Regions from separate parts of the Herbaspirillum sp. C9C3 genome, predicted to be linked through region 2. Evidence: predicted binding sites of a transcription regulator. Region 2 holds the regulator's gene; each other region holds the start of a gene.
What was found. Region 2 encodes sigma-54, which starts transcription at its own class of promoters, with help from an activator protein. Its sites were predicted from a motif close to TGGCANGNAANCTGCTTT; they were not measured.
Positions count from the first base shown of each region.

Region 1 (5,886 bases), on a different contig from region 2:
TGTCAGCCGGGACGCTGACGAAGCGCACGTCCGGACCGAAGGTGCGATCGATCTCGCCTGGTCCGAAGGTACCTGCATTGATCGGGCCGCCGACGAATTCCCAGAACGGTTTGAAGTCGGTGAACTGGGCGCGCTCCGGTGCGTAGTGCGTGGCCGAGGCGTAATGCACATCCGCTGTCACCCATACCACGTTCTTGATGTCATGCTGCTTGATGAAGCGCAGCAGTTCGGCCACCTCCAGTTCGCGTCCGGAGGGCTTGCCATGGTCGGCATTGGCCCAGGCCTCGAAAGTCCCCTTGGGGACATCGGCATTCAGATCGGGGACCACGATGGAGAGCGGCATGTCGCTGGCGATGAGCTTCCAGGTCGAGCGCGAACGCAGCAGCGCCTGCTTGATCCAGCGCATCTGCCCGGGGCCGAGGAAGTCGGCGTCGTGGCCGCCCTTCTGGCGGTTGGGAGTATTGCGGCCGCGATAGCTGCGCTCGTCCAGCATGAACACCTCCAGCAGCGGACCGTGGTTGAAGGCGCGATAGATGCGGAAGGGATCGGCGCTGTCGATGCGGAAGGGATTGTGTTCGAACATGGCCTGGCGCGCGCGGGCCGCCAGCACGTCGATGTTGCGTTCGTCGTAGCGCTTTTCGGCCGCACCGATCACCTGGCCGGGATACCAGTTGTTGCGCACCTCGTGGTCATCCCACTGCACCAGGAAGGGCACCTCGGCGGCGAAGCGGCGCTTGTTGGCGTCCAGCATGTTGTAGGCAAAGTTGCCGCGATAGTCGTCCAGCGTCTGCGCGACCCTGGACTTGGCTTCGGTCACCACGTTGCGCCACAGTGTTCCGTCCTCCAGCTTCACTTCGGCCTGGATGGGGCCATCGGCATAGATCTGGTCGCCCGAGTGGATGAAGAAATCCGGACGGAAGCGGCGCATGCTTTCATAAACGCGATAACCGCCCCACTGCTCATTGATGCCCCAGCCCTGCCCGGCTTCGTCGCCCGAAAAGGCGAAGGTGATGTCGCGCGCCTGGCCATGTGCAGAGGCAGGCAGCATGAGGCTGCCGGTCAGCGTTTCGCTCAGGGCCGATTCATGCTGCAGGTCCTGGAAGCGCACGCGATAGTAGACGCGTTCTCCGGCCGGCAGGCCACGCAGGTCCACGCGCGCGGTGTAGTCCTCCCGTGCCAGCGCGGTCGGGCCGACGATGCGCACGGGATTGCTGAAGTTCTCGCGGGTGGAATACTCGACCAGCATGCGCGCATTGCGATCGGTACGCGCCCAGAGCATGGCGCTGTCACGCGTCACATCGCCGCTCATGACGCCGCCGGGCAATTGCGGGCGCAGGCGTTCGGAGGTGATGATGGCCGGTGCGGCGGAAAAGGCGGCCGGGGCGCTCAAGGTGGTGGCGGCGGCCACCGTGGTCAGTGCGCTGTCGCGCAGGAAGCGGCGACGGCTGTGGTCGGCTGGCGGGTATTGGTCTGGCATGGCGGCTCCTGTGAGGGTGAGGGATACACGGGGGGAGCTGCAATCTAGCAATCCAATATGACCGTCCAATGAAACCATGATGACCAATCCTGACCGCAGCTGAAATGCAGTCAGTCGCTCGAAAATATACGCCCCCTCCGCGCAGTGATGTTCTTCGGTGGACCCGTCACGCAAGGGCATTTACGGAAAGTCGGTGGAGACGGAGACCTGTTCCCATGCGTCGATCTCCTGACTCATCTTCGTCAGCTTTTCCCGCACCAGCCTGACTGCATCGCTGCCCAGCAGGAGATGCTCCGGGGCGTTGACATCGTCGGCCAAGGCCAGGATTACCTGCGCCGCCTTCGCCGGATCGCCGAGCTGGTGACCGCTCTTGGCCTGACGCGCAGCGCGGATCGGATCGATCACTGCGTCATAGTCGGAGAGGCTGCGCGGCGAACGGACCATGGAGCGGCCTGCCCAGTCGGTGCGGAACGAGCCTGGCGCTACCGCCGTGACCTTGATGCCGAAGTCAGCCACTTCCTTGGCCAGGGTCTCTGAAATGCCTTCCAGAGCAAACTTGCTGCCACAGTAGTAGGCGATGCCCGGCATGGTAATGAATCCACCCATGGAGGTGATGTTGATGACATGGCCGCGTCGCCGCGTCCGCATGGCCGGCAGCACGGCCTTGATCATGGCGACGGCACCGAAGACATTGACGTCGAACTGATGCCGCATCTGCTCCAGCGAAGACTCTTCCAGCGCCCCTTCATGACCGTAGCCGGCATTGTTGACCAGGACGTCGACAGGACCAAGGCGCTCGGTCGCGCTGCCGATGACACTGTCAATGGAAGGAAAATCGGTGACATCGAGCACCACTGCCATCGCCCGCCCCGGTGCGAGGTGCTCGAAGACCGCTCGCGCCTCCTCGTTGCGCACTGTGCCTATTACTGTATGTCCCGCCTGCAAGGCCGCATGGGACAGCGCACGTCCAAAACCTGAGCTGACACCCGTAATCAGAAAATTCAATTTGTCGGACTTCTGCATGACCATCGCCACATCTCCCGTGAAACCGCCCTCCTGACGAACCAAACCGGTTCATCACCCGGGAAGGCGACGGCTTCAATGATAGGCAGGTGCACTTGACTGCACCATGTCGGTTGGCATTCAATGTTTGCCTAAACCTATCAATTGACGATGACGGGACGCATGAAGACATCTCAAGCTTTGACCTCGGGTGTGCACCAGCGCATGGTGGACCTGCTCATGCAGCTCGCGCCTGAAGAGGGCTACAACCTCTCGCTGCTGCCGGATGTGCGCCTGCTGCGTTCCAATCGCCGCCTGCGTGAAACACCGGTGCTCTACGAGCCGGGCATCGTCGTGGTCGTGCAGGGAAGAAAGCGCGGCTACCTGGGCGGGAAGACCTATCTCTATGATGCCCGCCACTATCTGGCCGTCTCCGTGCCGGTGCCATTCACGATGCAAACCGATGCCAGCGCGAAGGCGCCACTGCTGGCGATCTACTTTCGGCTGGACTTCCAGCTGCTGGCCGAAGTGCTCTTGCAGATGGACCAGACCGATGTGCGCGCCAGTCCGCAAACCATGTTCGCTACCCGGATGGACGAGAGGATGTCGGCCTCCGTCCTGCGCCTGCTGGAGGCCATGTGCATTCCGATGGAGGCCCGCATACTGGGCCGCTCCCTGGTCAAGGAAATCTACCTGCGGGTACTCAGCGGCGAACAGGGCGCCTCCATGCGAGCCGCATTGCGCAATGACGGACAGTACGCAAAGGTAGCTCGCGCCATCCGGAAGATCCATGCCGCCTACGCGGACAAGCTGGACGTGGAACAGCTGGCGCAAGAAGCCGGGATGAGTCCGCCATCCTTTCATGCGCATTTCAAGGCGGTCACCGCCACCTCGCCCATGCAGTATCTCAAGTCCACGCGTCTGCATCAGGCGCGTCTGCTGATGTTGCGCAACGGCCTGACGGTAGCCGCAGCCAGCGCCACCGTGGGCTACGAAAGCGCATCCCAGTTCAGCCGTGAATTCAAGCGATTGTTCGGCATGACGCCCGTGCAGGAGGTCACCAGAATGAAGACCGCCTACGCGCTTCCCGCGCCGGATCCTGCTGCGCTGTTCGTATCATCGCACTAGGCGGGCCCTAGGTACGCGGCGTTTCCTGCGGCTCCCACGGAGGATGACTGCCGAAGTCCTCGGCGAGATAGTCGACGAAGCGGCGCACTTTGATCGGAATTCCCCGCGCGCCGGGAAGGCGAAGACCATGGGACTCGCGCACCAAAATGCAGCTCATCAACCTGGAGCATGCCCGCAACGCACGAAGTTCGTGCGCAACGTTCACTGACAAGATCCTGATGCACCAGAAAAGTCGTTTCAAATCAAGGAACTGCGAATTTTTCACCAAAATGGAACGGAAATTGCTTTAGTCCTGGCTTTCAAGCATTTTCTTGCACACTTTTTGGGAGATTTTCTGGTGGACGATCACAAAAACGGCGCAGACGCCCTCTTCATCCTGCTGGGGGCGATCATGATTCTGGCCATGCACGCCGGCTTTGCCTTCCTTGAGCTGGGGACGGTACGCAAGAAGAACCAGGTCAATGCTCTGGTGAAGATCCTGGCGGACTTTGCGGTCTCGACCATCGTCTATTTCTTCATCGGCTACTACGTGGCCTATGGCGTGAGCTTCTTTGCGGGAGCCGAGACGCTGGCCCAGCGCAGTGGTTTCGAGCTGGTGAAGTTCTTTTTCCTGCTGACCTTTGCGGCGGCCATTCCGGCCATCATCTCGGGCGGCATTGCCGAGCGTTCCAAGTTCAATCCGCAGCTGGTGGCCACGGCCGTGCTGGTGGGTGTGGTCTATCCCTTCTTCGAGGGCATTGCCTGGAACCAGCACCTGGGTGTGCAAGCCTGGCTGGCGGCGACCTTCGGTGCGCAGTTCCATGACTTCGCCGGTTCCATCGTGGTCCACGCCGTAGGCGGCTGGATCGCCCTGCCTGCGGTGCTGCTGCTGGGTGCGCGGCGTGGCCGTTACAGCAAGGAAGGTGCGGTGGCGGCGCATCCCCCCTCCAACATACCCTTCCTGGCCCTGGGCGCATGGATTCTGACGGTGGGCTGGTTCGGCTTCAACGTGATGAGCGCGCAGACGCTGGACAAGATGAATGGCCTGGTCGCGATGAATTCGCTCATGGCCATGGCCGGGGGGACGCTGGTGGCCCTGATGATGGGACGCAACGATCCCGGTTTTGCCTACAACGGTCCACTGGCCGGACTGGTAGCGGTATGCGCTGGCTCGGACCTGATGCACCCGCTGGGCGCGCTGGTCACGGGTGGCATTGCAGGCGCGATTTTCGTATGGATGTTCACCCGCACGCAGAACAAGTGGAAGATCGACGATGTACTGGGCGTATGGCCGCTGCACGGGCTGTGCGGACTGTGGGGCGGACTCGCAGCCGGCATCTTCGGCTTGCAGGCCCTGGGCGGAAGGGGCGGTGTGTCGTTCATGTCGCAGCTCATCGGCAGCCTCATGGGCATTGCCATTGCGGCGGCAGGAGGCTGGATCGTCTATGGCTTGCTGAAGAAAATGGTGGGGATTCGTCTTGATCCGGAACAGGAATTTGAAGGCGCGGATCTGGCCATTCACAAGATTTCTTCGACCGCGGAGAGGGAGACCAGCTGGTAAGTCCGGTGAGGCAATGCAGATGAAGTCCGTTGATTGCGGCAAACGCTGACGGACGCATTGATTGCGACGCGAAAACGCCAACACAAAAGAATCAAGCCAAACAATTTCCCGCCTGCACTTGCACTTCTGCGAACTCGTGCATTTGACGATCAAATGCACAAGAGTTCTATGAAGACTGGAAATCCTGATTCGTTTCAGCTGCATTCAATGTGGCCATGAGCCGGTCCCGGACAACCGACAGGATTTCGTCTGCCAGAGGGAGATCATCCGGACATGCGCGCGACATGACGAGTGCACCGACCGCACACGCCAAGATGCTCAGGTTTTGAGCCCTCTCCTCTCTCCCCTCGAACGAATCCGATTCTGCGCTGAGCTTGCTTAGCGTTGCCAGCATCTTTTCGATACCTGCTGCAAAGCTGGCTCGAACAGCCTCGGGCTGGCGCGCAGCGTCCCCGCCTAGCGCAGCGATCGTGCATCCATTCGTCCGGTTGTCCCGATGGGCGCGAGAGAGATAGTGCCTTACCAGCTCAGCAATCTCGATGCCCACGGATTGCTCTGCAGTCTGTGCGAGACCACAAGCCGCCGATTCTGCAATGAGGTCGGATTTGGAGGCGAAGTGCTTGTAGAACCCGCCATGAGTAAGACCCGCGGCGGACATCAAATCGGCAATGCCGACCCCATCATAGCCGTGCTCACGAAACAACAGAGACGCAGTTTCAACAACGCGCGCACGGTTTGC
Region 1 covers NZ_JABFMQ010000015.1:49,690-55,575, forward strand. The annotation lists gene HNO82_RS14825 (alkaline phosphatase D family protein) at 1-1,477, opposite strand, end outside; gene HNO82_RS14830 (oxidoreductase) at 1,658-2,500, opposite strand; gene HNO82_RS14835 (AraC family transcriptional regulator) at 2,663-3,607, shown strand; gene HNO82_RS14840 (ammonium transporter) at 3,945-5,147, shown strand; gene HNO82_RS14845 (TetR/AcrR family transcriptional regulator) at 5,314-5,886, opposite strand, start outside.
Region 1: a site for sigma-54 is predicted at 3,878-3,895, ahead of HNO82_RS14840 (ammonium transporter). Genes of this name have one in related genera too.

Region 2 (5,886 bases):
GTTTCAAGGCCTGCATGGCCAACGGTCATCGTGAGGTGAAATCGCGCAGCGACTATGTCACGCAGGCCGCCGGCGGCCATGGCGCGGTGCGCGAGATCTGCGACCTGGTGCTGGCCGCACAAGGCAACTACGAGGCGGCGCTGGCGCCGTACCTGGCATGAGCGGGCGCAGCGGCGAACGCCAGGCCGAACGCATCCGCCTGGCGGTGATCCTGGTGATCCTGATCGCGGCGGCCCTGGGCAGCTTCTGGGTCATGCAGGTCATGCGCGCCTCCGGCGACCAGCAGCCGGCGCAGCGTCCGCGCGGCAAACCCGACTACTATCTGGAAAACTTCAGCTACGTGAAGATGGGTCCGACCGGCCTGCCGCGCTATGACGTTTCCGGCGTCAAGATGGTGCACTTCCCCAGCGATGACTCCTTCGAGATCACCAAGCCGGTGGTGCACAACCTGGACCAGAATCAGGCGCCCATGCAGCTCTATTCGGATACCGCACGGGTCACCGACGACCAGACCCAGATCCACATGTACGGCAATGCCAATGCAATCCGCGCGCCCTACAAGGGCCGCGAAGAAATGCACCTGGTCTCGCAATACCTGCTGCTGTTACCCGATGATGAAATCGTCAAGACCGACAAGCCGGTCGCCATGACCATGGGGACCACGCGCCTCAATGGGGTGGGCATGGTGGCCAACAATGCGACGCAGGTGGTGCAGCTGCTCGGCAATGTACGCGGCTATTACGAGCCCGCACCGAAGAAACGCTAAGCCGGTTCAGTCCCGGACAAGAACGCCAAGAATCGAACAGACAGGAAACCAATGAAACGCTCACTCTTACTGCCGATGCTGATGCTGGCTGCCGTGTGCGGTGTGGCCAACGCCGAGAAGGCGGACTCCACCAAGCCCACCAACATCGAGGCAGACCAGATGGTCTATGACGACGTGCGCCAGGTGAAGACCTTCACCGGCAACGTCGTGATGACACGTGGCACCCTGATCATCAAGGCCGGCCGCGTGGTATTGACGACCGATCAGTACGGTTATGAAAATGCGGTGCTGTATGCCGCGCCTGGTGCGCTGGCAACCTTCCGCCAGAAGCGTGACGGCGGCCCCAATCTGTGGATCGAAGGCCAGGCCGAGCGCATCGAGTATTCGGAGCAGACGGAAGTGTCCAAGCTGTTCCAGCGCGCCCACATCCAGCGCATGGACGGCGACCGCATCACCGATGAAGTCAACGGCGAATTCATTTCCTATGACAGCCGCGCCGAATTCTATTCGGTCAACAACACTGCCAGCGGCCAGAGCAAGCCGGGCGCGGGCCGCATCACGGCCGTGATCCAGCCCAAGAACCCGCCGCCGGCCACGGACGCCCAGCCCGCAGCACCGGCCCAGCCGGCAGCGCGTCGTCAGAACGGAAAGGACCAGTAAGGATGGTAGCCAGTTCGCTGGTCGTTCGCGGCCTGAAGAAAAGTTACGGCGCGCGCCAGGTGGTGCGCGATGTCTCGATGGAAGTGCGCAGCGGCGAAGTGGTCGGCCTGCTCGGCCCCAATGGTGCCGGCAAGACCACCTCGTTCTACATGATCGTGGGGCTGGTACCCTCCGATGGCGGCGAGATCGACCTGGATGGCGCGCCCATTTCGCGCATGCCCATTCACAAGCGCGCCACCATGGGCCTGTCCTACCTGCCGCAGGAAGCCTCGGTGTTTCGCAAGCTGACGGTGGAAGACAACATCCGCGCCGTGCTGGAGCTGCGCCAGGAAGACGGCAAGCCGCTCTCGCGCGATGAAATCGAGGGCCGCCTCAACAACCTGCTGCACGAACTGCAGATCGAAAAGCTGCGCGAAAGCCAGGCCCTGTCACTGTCGGGCGGTGAGCGCCGACGCGTCGAGATCGCTCGCGCGCTGGCCACCGATCCGCGCTTCGTGCTGCTCGATGAACCGTTTGCCGGTATCGACCCGATTGCGGTGATCGAGATCCAGCGTATCGTGCGCTTCCTCAAGGAGCGCGGCATCGGCGTGCTCATCACCGACCACAACGTGCGCGAGACGCTGGGCATCTGCGATCGCGCCTACATCATCAACCAGGGCACGGTGCTGGCCAGCGGCAATCCGGAAGAGATCATTGCCAACGAGTCGGTACGCCGCGTCTATCTGGGCGAGCACTTCCGCATGTAAGCAGCACAGTCGCCCTACGTATCGAGCATCACCGACACCCAGGCATCACGCAACGACAGGCACAGCAACCCGCGGGCCACGCCGCTTTCAGAAAGACAGATGAAACAGTCGCTCCAGTTACGTACCTCGCAGCACCTCGCATTGACGCCGCAACTGCAGCAGTCGATCAGGCTGCTGCAACTGTCGACGCTGGAACTGCACCAGGAACTGGAACAGATCCTCTCCGACAATCCCCTGCTGGAGCGTCTCGATGACGCTCTCGACAATTCGGTGCGTCTGCTGGCCGACGGTGCCGTCTCCAGTTCGCCTTCCAGTGGCGTGGCCGACACCCCTCATGAAAACAGCGGCGAAGCGACGCCCGCTGCCAGCGATGGCGATTCCAGCTTCGAGTACCAGGACAACAATCCGGACACCGGTGTCACCGGTGATGCCGACTGGAGCTTCGATGACGTCGCCCGCAGCGGCAAGTCACCCGATGACGACGATGCCCGCCCGCAGCTGGAAGCCCATGAACTGACCCTGCGCGAACACCTGCTGGAACAGATCCGCGTGACTGCGCGCACCCTGCGCGATCGTGCGCTGCTGGAACTGCTCACCGATGCGCTCGACGAGAGCGGCTATCTGGAAGAACCGCTGGAGGACATCCTCGCGCGCCTGCCTGAAGAGCTGGGTATCGACATGGAAGAGCTGTCGATTTCGCTCAAGCTGCTGCAGAGCCTGGACCCGGCCGGCGTGGGCGCGCGCAGTGCCGGCGAATGCCTGGCCTTGCAGATCCGCCGCCTGCCCAAGATCCCCTTTGTCACGCGCAAGCTGGCGCTGAGGATCGTTGAGGATTACCTGCCGCTGTTCGCCCAGCGCGACTTCAACAAGATCAAGAAGGCCCTCGATTGTGACGACGAAGACCTGCGTGAAGCCCAGGCCGTGATCCGCCAGTGCCGTCCGCATCCGGGTGCCGAATTCGCGCGTGACGCCTCGGACTACGTGGTGCCGGACGTGATTGTCAAGCAGACAAAGAACGGCTGGCAGGTCATGCTCAACCATGAGGTCATGCCCAAGCTGCGCGTCAATGCGATGTACGCCAGTGCCTTGAAGCAGGCCAAGGGCGAAGGTTCGCTGTCCTCGCAGTTGCAGGAAGCCAAGTGGCTCATCAAGAACATGCGGCAACGTTTCGATACGATTTTGCGCGTCGCGCAGGCTATTGTGGAACGTCAAAGAAACTTCTTTTCCCATGGTGCAGTGGCCATGCGCCCCCTTGTGCTGCGTGAAATTGCTGATACACTGGGTCTACACGAGAGCACCATCTCTCGCGTGACGACTCAGAAATACATGCTCACTCCGCATGGTATGTTTGAGTTGAAATACTTCTTCGGTAGCCACGTCGCGACTGAAACCGGAGGCGAAGCTTCCTCCACCGCGATACGGGCGCTGATCAAACAGTTGATAGGAGCCGAAAACCCGCAGACCCCATTATCCGATAGCAAGATTGCGGATATGCTGGCAGAACAAGGCATGGTGGTCGCGCGACGCACAGTCGCCAAATACCGCGAAGTGTTGAAGATTCCGCCAGTCAATCTCCGCAAGTCCCTCTGAGTTTTTCCTCAGTTTTTCTGCAGTACCGTTGCTGTGTTCAGGCAAGCATCCCGACTGATGCCCACGCCATCCGACACGAAGACCGTGCCCGTGGTACAGCTGCAGCAGGATCGATTGCACGAACCTCCAGTGACTTCACGATAGGAGTCTTGTATGAATCTGACCATCAGTGGACACCACCTCGAACTGACCCCCGCCATCCGGGAATACGTGCAAAGCAAGCTCTCGCGTATCAAGCGCCATTTCGACAACGTGATCGACGTCAGCGTGATCCTGAGCGTAGATAAACTCACAGAAAAGGAAAAGCGCCAAAAAGCGGAAATCAACGTCCACATCAAGGGGAAGGATCTACATGCGGAAAGCATCGCACACGACCTCTACGCTGCCATTGACACCCTGATCGACAAGCTCGATCGCCAGGTCATCAAGCACAAGGACAAGTTGCAGGAGCATCACTCCATTGCCAAGCGCCTGCCGGACGACACGCCCGAGGATGCGGTAGCCGGAGCGGCATAAGCCAGGACACCAACGGCAAGCCACCTCGCAGCCTGCAGGGCTGCTGAGAAAGCCAGCCGGATTTCACGAGGAAGGGGCGCGCAAGCGCCCTTTTTCATTGGGGCCACAGCATCTGTCGATGCCTGTGAAAAACATATAAATCATTACGCAGGGCGACTGCCCGGCAAACCCGGCAGTCAACATTGTTCACCGCTCTGCTTGAATGTCTTGCGCAGCACCCTCATCTACTGCCCAGAGGAAACTGCATACGGTATAAATCATTTCCTTGATGCAATTTCCCGCCGGCTCGGACGGACGAATGGCGTGCTGCCGATTTCAACGCGCCTGCCGGCTTTTCCCTATAATGTCGGGCAATCCCATTTTTAAAGGCACAGCCATGAGCGACGTCCAATCCTGGATCAAAGAAACCGTGACCCAAAACCCTGTGGTGCTGTTCATGAAGGGCACTGCACAGTTCCCGCAATGCGGCTTTTCCGGCAAGGCCATCCAGCTGCTCAAGGCCAGCGGCGCCGAGAACATCGTCACCGTCAACGTGCTGGAAAGCCCCGACGTGCGCCAGGGCATCAAGGAATACTCGAACTGGCCGACCATTCCCCAGCTGTACGTGAAGGGTGAATTCGTCGGTGGCTCCGACATCATGAGCGAGATGTACGCCTCGGGCGAGCTGCAGACCCTGATCAAGGGCTGAGTCTGCCCTGCCCCGTAGAGCGCGCATGAGTGCTTCTTCCAGTCAGCCCCGCCAGCGCCTGATCGTTGCGATCACCGGGGCCACCGGGGCCATCTATGGTGTCCGGCTGCTGGAACACCTGCGCAAGCATGGTCAGGTCGAGACGCATCTGATGGTCTCCGAAGCCGGCGTGCTCAATCTGCACCAGGAACTGGACATGCGGCGCAAGGATGTGGAAGCGCTGGCCGATGTGGTGCACAACGTGCGCGATGTCGGCGCGTGCATCGCCAGTGGCTCGTTCGCCTCTGCCGGCATGGTGGTGGCGCCCTGTTCGATGAAGACCCTGGCCGCCGTGGCGCATGGCCTCTCCGACAATCTCATCACCCGTGCAGCCGATGTGGTGCTCAAGGAACGCCGCCGACTGGTGCTGATGGTGCGCGAGACCCCGTTCAATCTGGCCCATCTGCGCAACATGACGTCGGTCACGGAAATGGGCGGCGTGATCTTCCCGCCCCTGCCCGGCTTCTACCAGCGCCCTGCGTCCATGGAAGAAATGGTGGATCACACGCTGGGGCGCGTGCTGGACATGTTCGGGATTTCCATGCAGTTGACGCCGGAGTGGCAGGGCATGAAGGGCAATCCGGGCTGACGCTCTTCGTGTCCCGCAACATCTCTTCCGACGCCGGATTGCAAATATCTCAGATTGGCGTGGGTCCTGCGCTGTTCATCGGCTAGAGGATCAAGCCTTTCACCGCTTCAGAAAAATGGCCGCAGCTCATCACTGCGGCCATTTCTTCATCTGGCAAAGGAAAGCCGGCTCAACCCCGCCCGATATAGGGCATCTTGGTCGCCATCACGGTCATGAACTGCACATTGGCCTCCAGCGGCAGGCTGTCCATGTAGAGGATGGCCCGGGCCACGTGTTCGGCATCCATGGTCGG
Region 2 covers NZ_JABFMQ010000017.1:79,248-85,133, forward strand. The annotation lists gene HNO82_RS16010 (KdsC family phosphatase) at 1-161, shown strand, start outside; gene lptC (LPS export ABC transporter periplasmic protein LptC) at 158-766, shown strand; gene lptA (lipopolysaccharide transport periplasmic protein LptA) at 818-1,426, shown strand; gene lptB (LPS export ABC transporter ATP-binding protein) at 1,429-2,172, shown strand; gene HNO82_RS16030 (RNA polymerase factor sigma-54) at 2,272-3,762, shown strand; gene hpf (ribosome hibernation-promoting factor, HPF/YfiA family) at 3,916-4,278, shown strand; gene grxD (Grx4 family monothiol glutaredoxin) at 4,655-4,966, shown strand; gene HNO82_RS16045 (UbiX family flavin prenyltransferase) at 4,992-5,594, shown strand; gene HNO82_RS16050 (SDR family oxidoreductase) at 5,764-5,886, opposite strand, start outside.

Region 3 (5,886 bases), on a different contig from region 2:
TAGTTGTTGCGGGTGGTGTGGATCTTGGCGTCGAAGATGCTGAAGCTTTTTTCATCGAAATAGCTGCAGATGCGCGCAAACAGGTCGGGGCGGTCGGGTGTGTAGACCGCCACCTGCACCCCTTCGCCAATGGGCGCCAGGCGGCAGCGCACCAGCGGTACGCCGGTCTCCACCTTGTCGTAGAAGCAGCGCGTCTGCCAGGCGATGTCGGAGGCGTCGTGGCGCAGGAAGTAGGCCACGTCCAGCTGCTTCCACAGCTTTTCGTGGGCATCGGCCGGCAGGCCGTAGAGGCGCAGGGTCTTGATGGCTTCCTGCTGGGTGTTCTTCAGTTCGCGGTCGGCCGAGGGGGCTTCTCCGCCCAGCACGCGCAGGGTCATGCGGTAGAGGTCTTCGAGCAGCTTGCCCTTCCAGGCGTTCCAGACCTTGGGGCTGGTACCGCGGATGTCAGCCACCGTCAGCAGGTAGAGTGCGGTCAGATGGCGCTCATCCTTGACCAGCTGGGCGAAGGCGGTGATGACGTCGGGGTCCGACATGTCCTGTTTCTGCGCCACGTGCGACATGGCCAGATGCTGCTCGACCAGAAACACGATCAGCTCGGTATTGTCCGGCGAGATGCCGTGCTGCTCGCAGAAGGCGCGGGCGTCGGCCATGCCCAGCTTGGAGTGGTCGCCACCCCGGCCCTTGGCGATGTCGTGGAACAGTGCTGCAACATACAGCACCCAGGGCTGGCCGAAGTTGGCCATCAACTGGCTGCAGAAGGGGTATTCATGCGCGTGTTCGCTCATGGTGAAGCGGCGTACGTTGCGCACCACCATCAGGATGTGCTGGTCCACCGTGTAGACATGGAACAGGTCATGCTGCATCTGCCCGACGATCTGGCGGAAGTTCGGCAGATAGCGGCCCAGCACGCTGGTGGAGTTCATCCCGCGCAGGGCATGGGTGATGCCGCGCTTGCTCTGGATGATCTGCATGAACAGGCGGTGATTCTCCGGATTGGCGCGGAAGGCGTTGTCGATCTTGAAGCGCGCGTGCCACAGCGCACGCAGGGTGCGCGCGGACATGTCCTTGAGTTCCGGATGCTCGGACAGTACCAGAAACACTTCCAGCATGGCCGAAGGCGTCTCCTCGAAGACCTTGTCATGGGCGATGTCGACGAATCCGTTGACTTCATTGAAGCGCTCGTTGAGCGGGCGCGGCACGGCCTGCTGCGGGAACAGGTGCGCTTCGATGTTCTGCAGCAGGATGGTGTTCAACTGGGTGACCGCCTTGGCGGCCCAGTAGTAGCGCTGCATCAGGTATTCGCTGGCGCGCCGGGTGTCGGTGGTCTTGAAGCCGAAGGTCTCGGCAATCGGGGTCTGGATGTCGAATACCAGGCGGTCTTCACGGCGATCCGTGACGATGTGCAGGCGGATGCGGATGTCCTTGAAGGCGCGTTCCTTCTGACGCAACTGGCGCGCCTCGGTGGAGGTCAGCATGCCGTGCTCGGCCAGTTCGCCCCAGGAATTGCCCAGGCCCGCTGCCTTGGCTACCCACAGGATCACCTGCAGGTCACGCAGGCCGCCGGGACTTTCCTTGCAGTTGGGTTCCAGACTGTAGGGGGTATCTTCATATTTGATGTGGCGCTGGCGCATTTCCAGGGTCTTGGCCTGGAAGAAGGCCAGCGGGTCCAGTGCGGCCAGGTAGCGTTCCTGCAATTGCTTGAAAAGAGCACGGTTGCCGGTCACCAGGCGGGCTTCCAGCAGACTGGTCTGTACCGTGATGTCGGCGGCGGATTCGTCCAGGCACTCGTCGATGGTGCGGATGCTGTGGCCAATTTCCAGACCGATGTCCCAGAACAACTGTACCAGGGACTCCAGTTTTTCCTTCTTGGCGGCATCCGGGGTCTGGTCCAGCAGGATCAGCACGTCCACATCCGAATGCGGGAACAGCTCGCCCCGACCATAGCCGCCCACGGCCACCAGGGCGGCGTTGCCGGACATGCCCAGTTCCTCCCAGGCGGTGGTGAGGGCCTCATCCACGTTGCGGCGCAACTGCGCCAGCAACTGCTCGGTCTTGTGGTTGGACTGGAACACCTCGATGGCTTGCTGGCGCGCGGCCTTGAGCTGTTTCTTGAGCGTGATGGCGAGTGTGGGCATCGTGGTAGGCAATCAGACAATCAGTGCTGGCAAGGCGGCGGGGCGGCGCCAAACGTGAACGAAGCCGCATCCCCATGCGGCTTCGGGCCCCAAGCAGGTTTCGTGCCGGAAACTGTGCGCAGCGTGGATGGGCACATGGTTCCGGCGGCCAGGATCACGCCGGGGTGGCGACCTGGTTCTGGATGAAGGCGGGCGGCGCCGGCATGCCGGGCGACACCGTCAGTACCTCGAAACCGGTCTCGGTGACCAGCACGGTGTGTTCCCACTGGGCCGACAGGCTGCGATCCTTGGTCTTGATGGTCCAGCCATCGCCCATTTCGCGGATTTCACGGCGGCCGGCGTTGATCATCGGTTCGACCGTGAAGATCATGCCGGCTTCCAGCCTTTCCAGCGTGCCGGGACGACCGTAGTGCAGCACCTGCGGCTCTTCATGGAAGACCTTGCCGATGCCGTGGCCGCAGAATTCGCGCACCACGCTGTAGCCGGCCTTTTCGGCATGCTGCTGGATGACATGGCCGATGTCGCCCAGGTGGGCGCCGGGCTTGATCTTGGAGATACCCAGCCACATGCACTCATACGTGATTTCGGTCAGGCGGCGCGCCAGGATGGAGGGTTCGCCCAGGAAGAACATGCGGCTGGTGTCGCCGTGGTAACCATCCTTGATGATGGTGACGTCGATGTTGAGCACGTCACCGTTCTTCATCACCTTGTCGCCCGGGATGCCATGGCAGATCACGTCGTTGAGGGACGTGCAGATCGCCTTGGGGTAGGGCGTGTAGCCCGGCGGACAGTAGTTCAGCGGGGCCGGGATGCTGCCTTGCACGTTGGTCATGTACTCGTGGCAGAGGCGGTCGATCTCGCCGGTGGTCACGCCCGGTTTCACGAAGGGGGTGATGTAGTCCAGCACCTCGGCGGCCAGCCGGCCGGCCACGCGCATGCCTTCGATGTCTTCGGCGGTCTTGATGGTGATGTTGCCCATGATGAATCGCAATTCGCTAGAAAATCGTCAAGTCAGGATTATAGACGACGGGGGTGGTTTCTGTTTTGTGCGCTCGGGGCGACCTGGCTTCATGTGCTACTTGAACAAAAGGGCAGGGTCGAGTAGAATGCCGGGCTGATCTGAAACCACGGATTGGTTGTCGAATGTGATGTGCGGAGTGATTCTTCATGTGGCTTTGACAATAAATGTTGTAAAAACTGTCGTAAAAATCTTTTGAAACGCGAATCCGTTCGCTAAAAGGGTGTCCGGCTGCATGAGCCGGATGACCGAGCGGATTCCAGACCTAACCCTGGAGAAATTCATGTCCGTTACCATGCGCGAAATGCTGGAAGCCGGTGTCCACTTCGGTCACCAAACCCGCTTCTGGAACCCCAAGATGGCCCCCTTCATTTTCGGCCATCGCAACAAGATTCACATCGTCAACCTGGAAAAGACCCTGGGCATGTACCAGGAAGCCGTCAAGTACGTGCGCCAGCTGTCGGCCAATCGCGGCACCATCCTGTTCGTCGGCACCAAGCGTCAAGCCCGCGACATCCTGGCCGCTGAAGCGCAACGCGCTGGCGTGCCCTACGTTGACCAGCGCTGGCTGGGCGGCATGCTGACCAACTTCAAGACCATCAAGACCTCCATCAAGCGTCTGAAGGACATGGAAGCTGCCATCGAAGACGGTTCGGTCGAGAAGCTGTCGAAGAAGGAAGCCCTGCTGTTCACCCGTGAACAGGAAAAGCTGCAGAAGGCCATCGGCGGCATCAAGGACATGGGCGGCATTCCTGACGCCATCTTCGTCATCGACGTCGGCTACCACAAGGGCGCCATCACCGAAGCCGCCAAGCTGGGCATTCCGGTCATCGGCGTGGTCGATACCAACCACTCGCCCGAAGGTGTCACCTACGTGATCCCGGGCAACGACGACTCCGCCAAGGCGATCGCTCTGTACGCTCGCGGCATGGCTGACGCCGTGCTGGAAGGCCGCGCCAACGCCGTCAACGACGTCGTCGAAGCAGTCAAGGGCGATGAATTCGTCGAGGTCGAGCAGGCTTGATTCTGCTCTTCCGGTAGTACGGTAGTCCAAAAAGGGGTGACAGCGGGTAGTGACGCAGTGGCCCCTTTTTTTTGATTCAATTTTCGAGTTTCAGGCATGCCGCAAATGCGGGATGCCTCCAAGTCAGGAGAAAAGTATGGCGGCAATTACCGCAGCAATGGTGGGCGATCTGCGTGCGAAGACCGACGCGCCGATGATGGAATGCAAGAAGGCGCTGACCGAAGCCGATGGCGACATGGCCAAGGCCGAAGAGATTCTGCGCGTCAAGCTGGGCAGCAAGGCTTCCAAGGCCTCTTCCCGCATCACCGCAGAAGGCGTGATCTCGACCTACATCGCTGGCAAGGTCGGCGCGCTGGTCGAAGTGAACTGCGAAACCGACTTCGTGACCAAGAACGACGAGTTCATCGGTCTGGTCGAAGCCGCTGCCAAGCTGGTGGTCGAGCAGAACCCGGCTGACGTGGCTGCCCTGGGCGCCTGCAAGCTGGCCGACGGCAAGACCCTGGAAGAACTGCGCACCGAACTGATCGGCCGCATCGGCGAGAACATGTCGTTCCGTCGCTTCCAGCGTTTCGAAACCACCGGCAAGCTGGCTTCCTACCTGCACGGCACCCGCATTGGCGTGATCGTCGAGTTCGACGGCGCCGAAGAGCAGGTCGGCAAGGACGTGGCCATGCACATCGCCGCCATGAAGCCGGTCGCTCTGTCGTCCGAGCAAGTGCCGGCCGACCTGATCGAGAAGGAACGCTCGGTCGCGGCCCTGAAGGCTGCCGAATCCGGCAAGCCCGCTGATATCGTCGCCAAGATGGTGGACGGTTCGGTGCAGAAGTACCTGAAGGAAGTGTCGCTGTTCAACCAGGCTTTCGTGAAGAACGACAAGCAAAGCGTCGAACAGATGTTGAAGGCGGCCAATACCACCGTCAAGTCGTTCGCCATGTACGTGGTCGGCGAAGGCATCGAGAAGAAGCAGGACGACTTCGCAGCTGAAGTCGCAGCGCAAGTGGCTGCAGCGAAACAAGCTCAGTAAGCGTCGCAGGAAAAACGGGCCGAGAGGCCCGTTTTTTTAAGCCGGCCACCGGGAACTTTCGCGGCCGTCCGCATCTACAGTCAGGGTCAGCAATTGGCTGGCGTTGATGAGGGCAGGGCAAGGCAGGCGGAATCTGCAGTACCAGCAGCAAGCAGCAAGCAGCAAGCAGCAAGCAGCAATACAGGCAATACAGGCAGTACATCAAGGCGCAGCAGCACAATCCCCTCATGCGTTCGGACGATCCCTGATGACGAAAATGCGCCATTTCGTCGGGCTACAGCGAGTGCCGGCGCGTCAATACGTAATTCAACCTCGGAAAGAACACGGAGCCCTGCAATGACAACACCAGCTTACAAGCGCGTACTCCTCAAACTCTCCGGCGAAGCACTCATGGGCGACGACGCCTACGGTATCAATCGCGCGACCATCGAACGCATGGTCGCGGATGTAGCAGAAATCAGCAAACTGGGCGTGGAACTGGCCATCGTGATCGGTGGCGGCAACATTTTCCGCGGCGTGGCGCCGGGCGCCCAGGGCATGGATCGTGCGACCGCCGACTACATGGGCATGCTGGCCACCGTCATGAACTCGCTGGCCCTGGCCGATGCCATGCGCCAGGCCGGCCTGACGGCCCGCGTGATGTCGGCCATCGGCATCGAGCAGGTGGTCGAGCCCTACGTGCGCC
Region 3 covers NZ_JABFMQ010000001.1:321,858-327,743, forward strand. The annotation lists gene HNO82_RS01520 ([protein-PII] uridylyltransferase) at 1-2,135, opposite strand, end outside; gene map (type I methionyl aminopeptidase) at 2,290-3,114, opposite strand; gene rpsB (30S ribosomal protein S2) at 3,437-4,177, shown strand; gene tsf (translation elongation factor Ts) at 4,314-5,201, shown strand; gene pyrH (UMP kinase) at 5,538-5,886, shown strand, end outside.
Region 3: a site for sigma-54 is predicted at 2,226-2,243, ahead of HNO82_RS01520 ([protein-PII] uridylyltransferase). Genes of this name have one in related genera too.